3 regions of the Colwellia sp. MEBiC06753 genome follow, and region 3 is predicted to be linked to each of the others. Evidence: predicted binding sites of a transcription regulator. Region 3 holds the regulator's gene; each other region holds the start of a gene.

Region 1 (3,248 bases), on a different contig from region 3:
GCGTTGCCAAACGTAATCCAGTACATGCGCTGCGTTATGAGTAGAAAGCGTTGCGAATAAAAAGCGTATGAAAATATAAAATAACTAAAACAAGAAGCCGCTCAATCGAGCGGCTTCTTAATAGCTAAAAGCGGAAAAACTTTGGTTATAAACCAGCAGCTTGGCGTAAGGCTTCTGCTTTATCAGTTTTTTCCCAGCTAAATGCGGTGAAGGTTTCGCCGTCTACCGTCATTTCATAAGGCTCACGACCAAAGTGACCATAAGCCGCGGTTTGCTGATACATAGGATGCAACAAGTCTAACATTTTAGTAATGCCGTAAGGGCGTAGATCAAAATGCTCACGTACTAATTCAGTAAGTTTTTCTTCACTTACTTTGCCTGTACCGAATGTTTCAACGGTAATTGATGTTGGCTCTGCAACACCAATGGCGTAAGACACTTGAATTTCACAGCGATCAGCAAGACCAGCTGCCACAATGTTTTTCGCTACATAACGACCCGCATAAGCGGCACTGCGATCTACTTTTGATGGATCTTTACCAGAGAATGCGCCGCCACCGTGACGCGCCATACCGCCGTAGGTATCAACAATAATTTTACGACCGGTTAAGCCACAGTCACCAACTGGACCACCAATCACGAAACTACCGGTAGGGTTGATAAAATACTTTGTGTTTTCTGTTAAAAGCTCAGCAGGTAATACGTGTTTGATAATGTTTTCCATTACCGCATCGTGTAATTTATCTTGTGAAATATCAGGGTTGTGTTGAGTCGATAATACCACAGCGTCAATAGCTACTGGTTTATCGTCTTCATAAACAAAGGTAACCTGACTTTTAGCATCTGGACGTAACCAAGGTAACACGCCTGATTTGCGAACTTCTGCTTGACGCTCAACTAATAAGTGAGAGTAATAAAGTGGTGCCGGCATTAAAGTTTCGGTTTCATTGGTGGCATAACCAAACATTAAACCTTGGTCGCCAGCGCCTTGCTCTTCTGGTTTAGCGCGGTCAACACCTTGTGCTATTTCAGAAGACTGCTGACCAATTAAATTCATAATGCCGCAAGTTTCACCGTCGAAACCAACATCAGAAGAAGTGTAACCAATATCGCAAATCACTTTACGAGTAATACGTTCAAGATCAACCCAAGCATTGGTTGATATTTCACCCGAAATAATGGCTACGCCAGTTTTTACCATAGTTTCACAAGCCACGCGCGCGTGTTTGTCTTGGGCAATAATAGCGTCTAAAACTGCATCAGAAATTTGATCGGCAATTTTATCTGGATGACCTTCTGAAACTGATTCAGAGGTGAATAAATGTCTAGACATAAAACCTCAATAATTTTGTATAGATATCGCAAATAAATTACAGCTAATTTTTCCCAGCTAACTGTAGTACGCGACAAATTTTTCGCCATTCTAACCTAAGCGTTTTTTAAAATAAAGGTTTTTACGTCTAGACGTCTAAAACGTTTTTTGGCATTGATAGCTATGGTTTTGGAAAAGTAGGTGTTTTAAGCGTCAGCAATTTATTAATGATCTAATGACTGATAAACAAATGGCTCTGCCCAGAAATGTTGGATGATACTTTGCTGTTTTTTATCTATTTTAGATGAAAGCACTAAATGAGAGGCTTGGCGGCTAGTTACTGACAAAAGTTGTTGTTCAGATAATCGACGGACTAGTTCTTTGGTTACGGGTTCTGCGGTTTCAAGTAAGGTAATACTATTGTCAATTAACGCGCTAATTTGCTGGGCAATTAATGGGTAATGGGTACAGCCTAATACTAAAGTGTCTATTCCTTGCGCCAGTAATGGCGTTAAATATTCTTGCAGTAATTGCGAACATTGTGCTGATTCTTGGCTTCCTTGTTCAATTAGCTGAACTAAGCCAGGGCAAGGTTGAATAAATACTTCAGCTTGCTGCTTATGGGTCGCCACTAAATCAAGAAAACGCTGATTGTTGGCAGTAGCGCTGGTAACTAAAATTCCTACTCTTTGGTTCTTGCTATGTAACACAGCAGGTTTAATTGCTGGTTCAACGCCAATAATTGGAATATCAACGCGCTGGCGCAGTTGTTCAATGGCATTAACTGTTGCAGTATTACAAGCTACCACAATCGCTTTGACTTGTTGCTTGATTAAGGCATCGGCAACTTGATTTACTCTAACTTCAATCTCTTCTGGGCTTTTTTCTCCATAAGGCGCATATAAACTATCAGCAACATAGATTAGCCGTTCATTAGGCAACTGTTTGGCAATACAACGGGCGATGGAAATGCCGCCAATGCCAGAGTCAAATACGCCAATAGCTTGGGAATTGAGCGAATTTTGCTCTGTGCTTGTAGTTGATGAATTTGAAGTTGAAAAAAGTTGAGTCATAAACGTCAAAATGATTAATAAAACGTTGCCGTTATAGGGGCTTTTCTATTTAATGTAAAGCCCGTTTCATATTTATCTTTATTGCAGTACATGGAAAGTAACGTCTCCTTTTCCACGGTAAAAAAATTCCCTCGCCTAATGTGGATAATTTTATTTGGTGATTTTATCACGCGTGGTAGCTATTACATGGTGTGGCCATTTTTAGCGGTGATCTTGTATCAAAAATTTAACTTAGCAGCGACCGAAGTCGGATTGATTTTATCAGTAGCGGCAGTAATTTCAGTGTGTATTGGTTTTTTTGGTGGCGCGCTTTCCGATTTACTTGGTCGAAAAAAGGTGATGTTCTCCAGCGGCATTGTTTATGTTCTGTCATTTGTGATGTTGGCGTTTGTTGATAGCGTGCCTGGATATGTGCTGGTAATAACCTTATGTTCAATGTCTAAGGCGATTTGGGATCCACCGACGCAAGCGTTAGTTGCTGATATTTTGCCTGATGTACAAGTGCGGGAATTAGCGCTGCAAGCTAGATATTTTATCGTAAATGTTGGCTGTGCTATTGGCCCAATGATTGGGGTTTATTATGGCGTAACTGGCCAGCAATCAACGTTTTTATTGACCGCGGCAACGTTTGCGCTGTGGTTGATGTTGCTGGTGTTTGGCATGGCGCAGCATGGCGATATTGAAGAGCATAAACAAGCGACTCAGCATCGTTTGCGAGATACGTGGAAAGTACTGTTTCAAGACAAGCTGTTGCAATGCTTAATTGTCGCCAACATTATTTGTATGTTTGTGTACGCGCAAATGGACTCAACGCTTATTCAATACTTAACGCGAGCAGAAGTGCCCGAGTTGATGAAATTAAT
Region 2 (3,248 bases), on a different contig from region 3:
GTCATATTCACCAAAGGCGTTAGGTAGACCGGCATTAGGGTGTGCTGAAACCGCAACGTCAGAAATGCGACTTAACTCTTCAACATATTGGCGAAGTTCAACTGGTCCTAACGCACAGTTAAGACCAAAAGAAATCGGTTTTGCGTGGCGCAAAGAGTTATAAAACGCTTCAGTTGTTTGACCTGATAATGTTCGCCCAGAAGCATCAGTGATGGTGCCAGAAATCATTACCGGCAAGCGCAGTTGCAGCTCATCAAACACTGTTTCTACCGCAAAAATGGCCGCTTTAGCATTTAGCGTATCGAAAATGGTTTCAATTAAGATGATATCAGCGCCACCTTCAATTAACGCTTTGGTTGACTCAATATAGGCATCTTTTAATTCATCAAAAGTGACATTACGAAATGCAGGATCGTTAACATCAGGAGAAATCGAACATGTGCGGTTTGTTGGTCCAAGCACACCAGCAACAAAGCGTGGCTTATCGGGGTTTTGTGCAGTAAATTCATCCGCTACTTCACGGGCTAATTGCCCAGCAACTTTGTTAATTTCAGCGCTTTGCGCTTGCATATCATAGTCAGCCATCGCGATAGTAGTGGCGTTAAAGGTGTTGGTTTCTAAAATGTCCGCGCCCGCTGCCAAATATTGGCGATGAATCGTTTTAATGACCTCAGGTTGAGTAAGTACTAATAAATCATTATTGCCCTTTACATCACAGTGCCAATCGGCAAAGCGCTCGCCGCGATAATCCTGCTCTTCAAATTTATACGCTTGGATCATAGTGCCCATGGCGCCATCTAAAATTAAGATGCGCTCGTTAAGGGCTTGGGTAATTAAATTAAACGATGCTGACTGCTGCACGTTAGTCTCCTGTGATAGATGTCTTGATATGCTCAGCATCTAGTTTGTACGGGGTAATTTGGTAAACATAATAGTTGATCCAGTTGTTAAACAACAAGCTACCATGACTGCGCCATTTACTAATTGGCGGATTTTCTGGGTTATTATCGCGATAATAATTCACTGGAATCTCTGGCGCTAACTCTGAAGACAAGTCAGCCGCTAAATCGCGTTGATATTCTTCATCTAAGGTTTGCGGATCATACTCTGGGTGACCCGTGACATAGACCTGACGTTTATCGGCACTTGCCACTAAATACACACCCGCCTCATCTGATTGCGCTAGCACATTTAAACCTGGTACTGATTGATAATCTTCAACGGTAACTTCACCGTAGCGCGAATGTGGTACCCAAAATTCATCATCAAAGCCACGAGTCAATTTTTCATGTTCCAACGTTAAATGATGCAAATAGACCCCTGAAAGCTTTTTCTTACGTAGTTGCTTGTCAATGCCGTAATGATGATACAGTGCAGCATGTGCCGCCCAACATAAATACATGGTAGATACGACATTTTGCTGAGCCCAATCAAATACTTGCTGAATTTTATCCCAGTATATGACATCTTCATATTCCATCAGGCCAAGCGGCGCACCAGTAATTATTAAGCCATCGTATTGCTTATGTTTAATATCATCGAACAGGCGATAAAACGACTCTAAATGGGAGGTTGGCGTATTTTTCGAAGGGTTGGCGTTAATGCGCACCAAATCAATATTAATTTGCAGTGGCGTATTCGACAGCATCCGCAGAATTTGTACTTCAGTTTCAATTTTATTCGGCATTAAATTAAGGATAGCCATTTCCATTGGACGAATATCTTGATTGGCCGCGCGATGTTCTGACATCACGAAGATATTCTCATTACCTAAAATTGATAACGCGGGTAATTGGTCGGGAATTTTAATTGGCATAGCAAATCCTAGTATTCACTTCGAATAACAGAGCAGACAACTGTGCCTTGAAAGTTTGGCTATGTCAACATCTAAACGTTTAGACGTCTAAAATTTCAGATGGTTTAATTTTATTATTTTGTTTGGCGCTTTTTAAAGTTAAATATTTTTTAGTTGCTGATTTTTTCATGTCATTCCGCAGTTGATGCGGAATCTACTTGCTTTGAATTAACGGTAATATGAACGGAGATTCCTGCTTTCGCAGGAATGACGATAACAAACAATAACACCAATACAACGCGCTTCATCACTAAATGCTAACGAATCATAAACGCTGTTTAGCTTACTTATCAGCCAAGAAATCTAAGCTAAGGTACTGTGTTTGCAGCACTTTAAAGTCATCTGTTTTTTTAAATTCGATCATAGCTTGATCAAATTCATTACTTTTATCAGCTAAACGCCCTTTTTTCGGGAAGGTTATATAAGCAGGAGTAACATTTTATGGCGAAGATAAAATTTTAACTTTGCCGGCAGCCTTTAACTTTTTTATTTCCATGATAGTGGTGAGATCATTTTCAAACACTGCGTCTACTCGACTTCTAAGCAACATTTGAAGTGCATTTTCAGTTTTATTAGTCAGCTGTATTTTTGACTGCTTGGCATTACGAATTTTCTAAAAATTATCATCAATCGCTTTGTCTCGATACATAGCAATAGGATGCAATTTTACGAAGTCGACAATATTACCGTCAAAGGTGATATCACTATCAGAGCGAACGACTACAACATTTTTTTGCAGCAAAATTGGCTCTTGAGGAAACACCATATAGCTAGCATAATCTGAACGCATTAACACAGTGAGCACTATGTCACATTCTCCAAGTTTTGATTTATGAACGACTCTAGACCATGGAAAATAAGTAACATTCAACCGCCAGCCTAGTGTTGGTGCAATAGCTTGCAATATTTTCACTGCAAAACCATCGGGCTTACCATGTTCATTAAGCATAGTTTGTGGCGCTAAAGTAAGGCTACAAACTTCAAGTTTAGTGGAGTTACTATGGAGGGGACTATTGACTACCTTTGCTAAGCAAAACGCTTGAAAAAAGATAAGGCTAATTATAAATAACTTCAAACCAACAATTTTCATTATTTTCTACAAGTAAGAAATTTAACTCTTTTAATTAAAAATAATAATACAAGCAATGACCTTTTTATCATATTTAAATGTATGTGGTTTGAAGAGTTTGTTTACTTAAAAACGCTGGTTCTATCGAAACCATCTAGATAATTTACCTTCAATACAAGCTCCAAAATCACTTATCTCTGGCTATCAATTGTCTCTGGCTATAGTTACCCAACAGTCCTTGCTTGATTATGCTCAACAATCACTACAGGCAATATCATTGCTTTCTTGTTCCGATAAAAACTCACTTTTATCGTTGACCCCGGC
Region 3 (3,248 bases):
CTAATTTTTTCGCTTCAGTCATGACATGCAAATAATCAGCACTGTTATGACCCATGGCTTTGAGATCATAACCTTCTAAAATGTTTAACATTTGCAGTGCGGCAATGCCTTGACCGTTCGGTGGTAATTCCCAAACATCATAACCGCGATAGTTGACTGAAACGGGCTCAATCCAGGTGCTGGTGTGATCGGCAAAGTCTTGCTTGGTTAAAGCGCCGCCAATACGCTTGAAGTAGGCATCAATAGTGTCGGCAATTTCGCCTTGATAAAATGCTTCACGACCGCCTTGGGCGATTTTACTTAAGGTATTGGCTAGATCTGGGTTTTTAAAAATTTGCCCTTCTTTAATGAATTCGCCACTTTCAAGATAAGTAGCTTGGTAATTGGCAATTTCTTCAATCTCACCAGCTTGGTATAAACGCTCATAGCGCTCTTGATAAATCCCCATATAGTAGGAAACCACTTCGGTAACGGGAAAGCCGTTATTCGCGTAATCTATCGCTGGTTGTAGGTTTTTGGCCATCGCTAACTGGCCAAATTTGCCGTGTAACTCGTACCAGGCGTCTACTGTGCCCGGCACAGTAACAGGTGCGCTGCCCCAGTTTGGAATTTCACTGACATCACCTATTTTTGCTTTTAATTGCGCCAGGGTTTGCCCTTTCGGAGAGCGTCCAGAGCCGTTTAATCCATAAAGCTTTTGGGTTTTCGGATCCCAGACAATAGCAAATAAATCACCACCAATGCCGTTACCTGTTGGCTCCATAAGCCCAATTGCAGCATTAGCGGCTATCGCTGCATCAACGGCACTGCCACCTTTTTTTAATATATCGATAGCGACTTGACTAGCAAGCGGGTGGGAAGTGGCCGCCATACCATTGGTACCTAACACCGCTGAACGTGTTGCCCATGGCGCGCTGGTTACCCTATCTCCTCGATTATCTTCTCTAAGCGTTACCGCACGGTTATCGTCGCCGACATAGACAACGCTTGAATTCGTTGGCTTATTATCTGTGCTTGTACATGCTGTGATTAACATGATGGTAGTTGCTGATAGCAGTAATGATGAAATTTTCATATAAGTATATAGCTTTAAGTGTTTAGTGAAACTTTTGCAAAAATTTTCTGGCAGGTAAAGCAGAACGAGGGGGAATTAGACGAGTAGATAAAAATATACGCTCAATGTCGAGTGTCAGTAGCGCGCGAGTAATAAAGCTAATAAAAAAGCCGCGTAAAGCGGCTTTAAAATAAGAAATGTCTGTTAATTAAACATTAATCTTCGTCGTCAGATTCAAACTGTGAAAAGTCGGTAATGCCTTTTTCTTCCAATGCTTTACGCACGCTGGCAGGTAATTTATGTTCATTATCTTTTGCTAAATCAACATCGTCTGGCAGTGGTTGCCCAGTAAAGGCATGCAAAAATGCTTCACAAAGCAATTCGCTATTGGTGGCGTGGCGTAAATTATTTACTTGGCGACGTGTACGTTCATCGGTTAATACTTTTAACACTCTTAACGGAATCGATACGGTAATTTTTTTTACTTGTTCACTCTTTTTTCCGTGCTCGGCATAAGGGTTGATGTATTCGCCATTCCAGTCAGCCATAGATTACCTCATTGCATTTTTATTCACTGGGCGATGCTCAACTAATCAAAGATTTTGGCAGGTTCATTAATTAGTAACACCCGTTTTTGATAGTGAATTGTACTAGTTGGCATTTTTCAGTCAACCTATATGTGTAGAAGTTTAGATGTCTAAAATAACTTGACCGTCAAAAGCAAAACGTTTAGATTTATAGACGTCTAAACATCTGAAATGAATTGGTGAGCAAAATGAGTGATAAAAAAGCGACAACCATCGCGGTAAGAGCGGGTATTAATAGTGATCAGCATCATGGTGCTGTCGTTGCACCTATTCATTTATCAAGCACATACTCATTAAAAGGCTTTAATCAAAAACGTGATTTTGATTATTCACGTACTGGCAATCCAACCAGAGCGTTATTTGGTCAAGCAATTGCTGATTTAGAAGGTGGCGCTACTGGTATCGTCACCAGTACTGGTATGGCGGCAGTTCATTTAATTTGCCAGTTATTATCAGCGGGCGATAAAGTGGTAATACCGCACGACTGCTATGGCGGCAGCTATCGTTTATTTGTGCATCTAGCCAAGCGTGGTCAGTTTGAATTAATCGTTATTGATCAATCAGATGAGCAAGCATTAGCCGATGCCTTAGCGCAATCTCCTAAATTAGTGTTAATTGAAACCCCTAGTAACCCATTATTGCGCATCGTTAATATTGCTGATATTGCCAAGCAAAGTAAGGCAGTCGGGGCGATAGTGGCCGTAGATAACACTTTTTTATCGCCAATTCTTCAGCAGCCGTTGGCACTAGGTGCAGATATCGTGTTCCACTCAACAACCAAATACATTAATGGTCATAGTGATGTAGTCGGTGGTGTGCTAGTAACTAAAACGGCTGAGCTTGGTGAAGAACTGGCGTGGTGGGCAAACTGTATCGGCATTACCGGCCCTGCATTCGACAGCTTTTTAGCGCTACGTGGATTAAAAACGCTGCCGCTGAGAATGAAAGCACACCAAGAAAATGCCAATGCTGTTGCCGAGTTTCTGAATAATCACCCGGCAGTTGAACAAGTATACTTCCCTGGTCTTAGTTCTCATCCGCAACACCAATTGGCAAAAACGCAGCAGAAAGACTTTGGCGCTATGTTAAGTTTTGAACTTAAAGGCGGTGTAGAAGCCGTTAAAGTGCTATTTGATAATCTATCTTTATTTACACTGGCGCAATCATTAGGTGGCGTAGAAAGCTTGATTAGTCATCCATCGACTATGACTCATGCTGGCATGGATATCGAAGCACAAATTGCTGCCGGAATTAGCCAGTCTCTCGTGCGCATTTCGGTAGGTATTGAAGATATTGACGATATTTTAACTGACTTAACTCAGGGGTTAGCAGCTAGTCAGCAAGCTGAAAAGGTAAGTTCAATTGATAATAAAAAGCAGCCGAAATTTCGTGTCAGTGCGGCACAGGCAGCAGTTTGGTAATAGGCAAAAACGTGGAAAACAATAAATTAGGTAAACATGCGGTTCAGGTACATAAGTTTGGTGGTAGCTCGCTAGCGTCAATTGAATGTATTGAACGGGTTATTGCAATTATTCAACGTCATTGCCAAATAAACGACGTAGTTGTTGTGTCGGCAAGTGGTGATACCACTGATGATTTAATTGAAA

The links. Region 3 encodes MetJ, which represses methionine synthesis genes. Its sites were predicted from a motif close to TAGACGTCTAGACGTCTA; they were not measured.
Region 1: metK (methionine adenosyltransferase) is a predicted target of MetJ. The motif match lies at 1,454-1,471, and genes of this name have one in related genera.
Region 2: metA (homoserine O-succinyltransferase MetA) is a predicted target of MetJ. The motif match lies at 1,889-1,906, and genes of this name have one in related genera.

Annotation. Positions count from the first base shown of each region.
Region 1 covers NZ_JBQMTM010000001.1:227,593-230,840, forward strand. Annotated here, with positions in the region: gene ACOB82_RS01110 (ABC transporter permease) at 1-44, shown strand, start outside; gene metK (methionine adenosyltransferase) at 146-1,333, opposite strand; gene murI (glutamate racemase) at 1,537-2,385, opposite strand; gene ACOB82_RS01125 (MDR family MFS transporter) at 2,476-3,248, shown strand, end outside.
Region 2 covers NZ_JBQMTM010000010.1:6,191-9,438, reverse strand. Annotated here, with positions in the region: gene metH (methionine synthase) at 1-861, opposite strand, end outside; gene metA (homoserine O-succinyltransferase MetA) at 863-1,816, opposite strand; gene ACOB82_RS09320 (transporter substrate-binding domain-containing protein) at 2,469-2,945, opposite strand; gene ACOB82_RS09315 (trypsin-like peptidase domain-containing protein) at 3,149-3,248, opposite strand, start outside.
Region 3 covers NZ_JBQMTM010000009.1:45,934-49,181, reverse strand. Annotated here, with positions in the region: gene ggt (gamma-glutamyltransferase) at 1-1,075, opposite strand, end outside; gene metJ (met regulon transcriptional regulator MetJ) at 1,270-1,602, opposite strand; gene metB (cystathionine gamma-synthase) at 1,830-3,062, shown strand; gene metL (bifunctional aspartate kinase/homoserine dehydrogenase II) at 3,074-3,248, shown strand, end outside.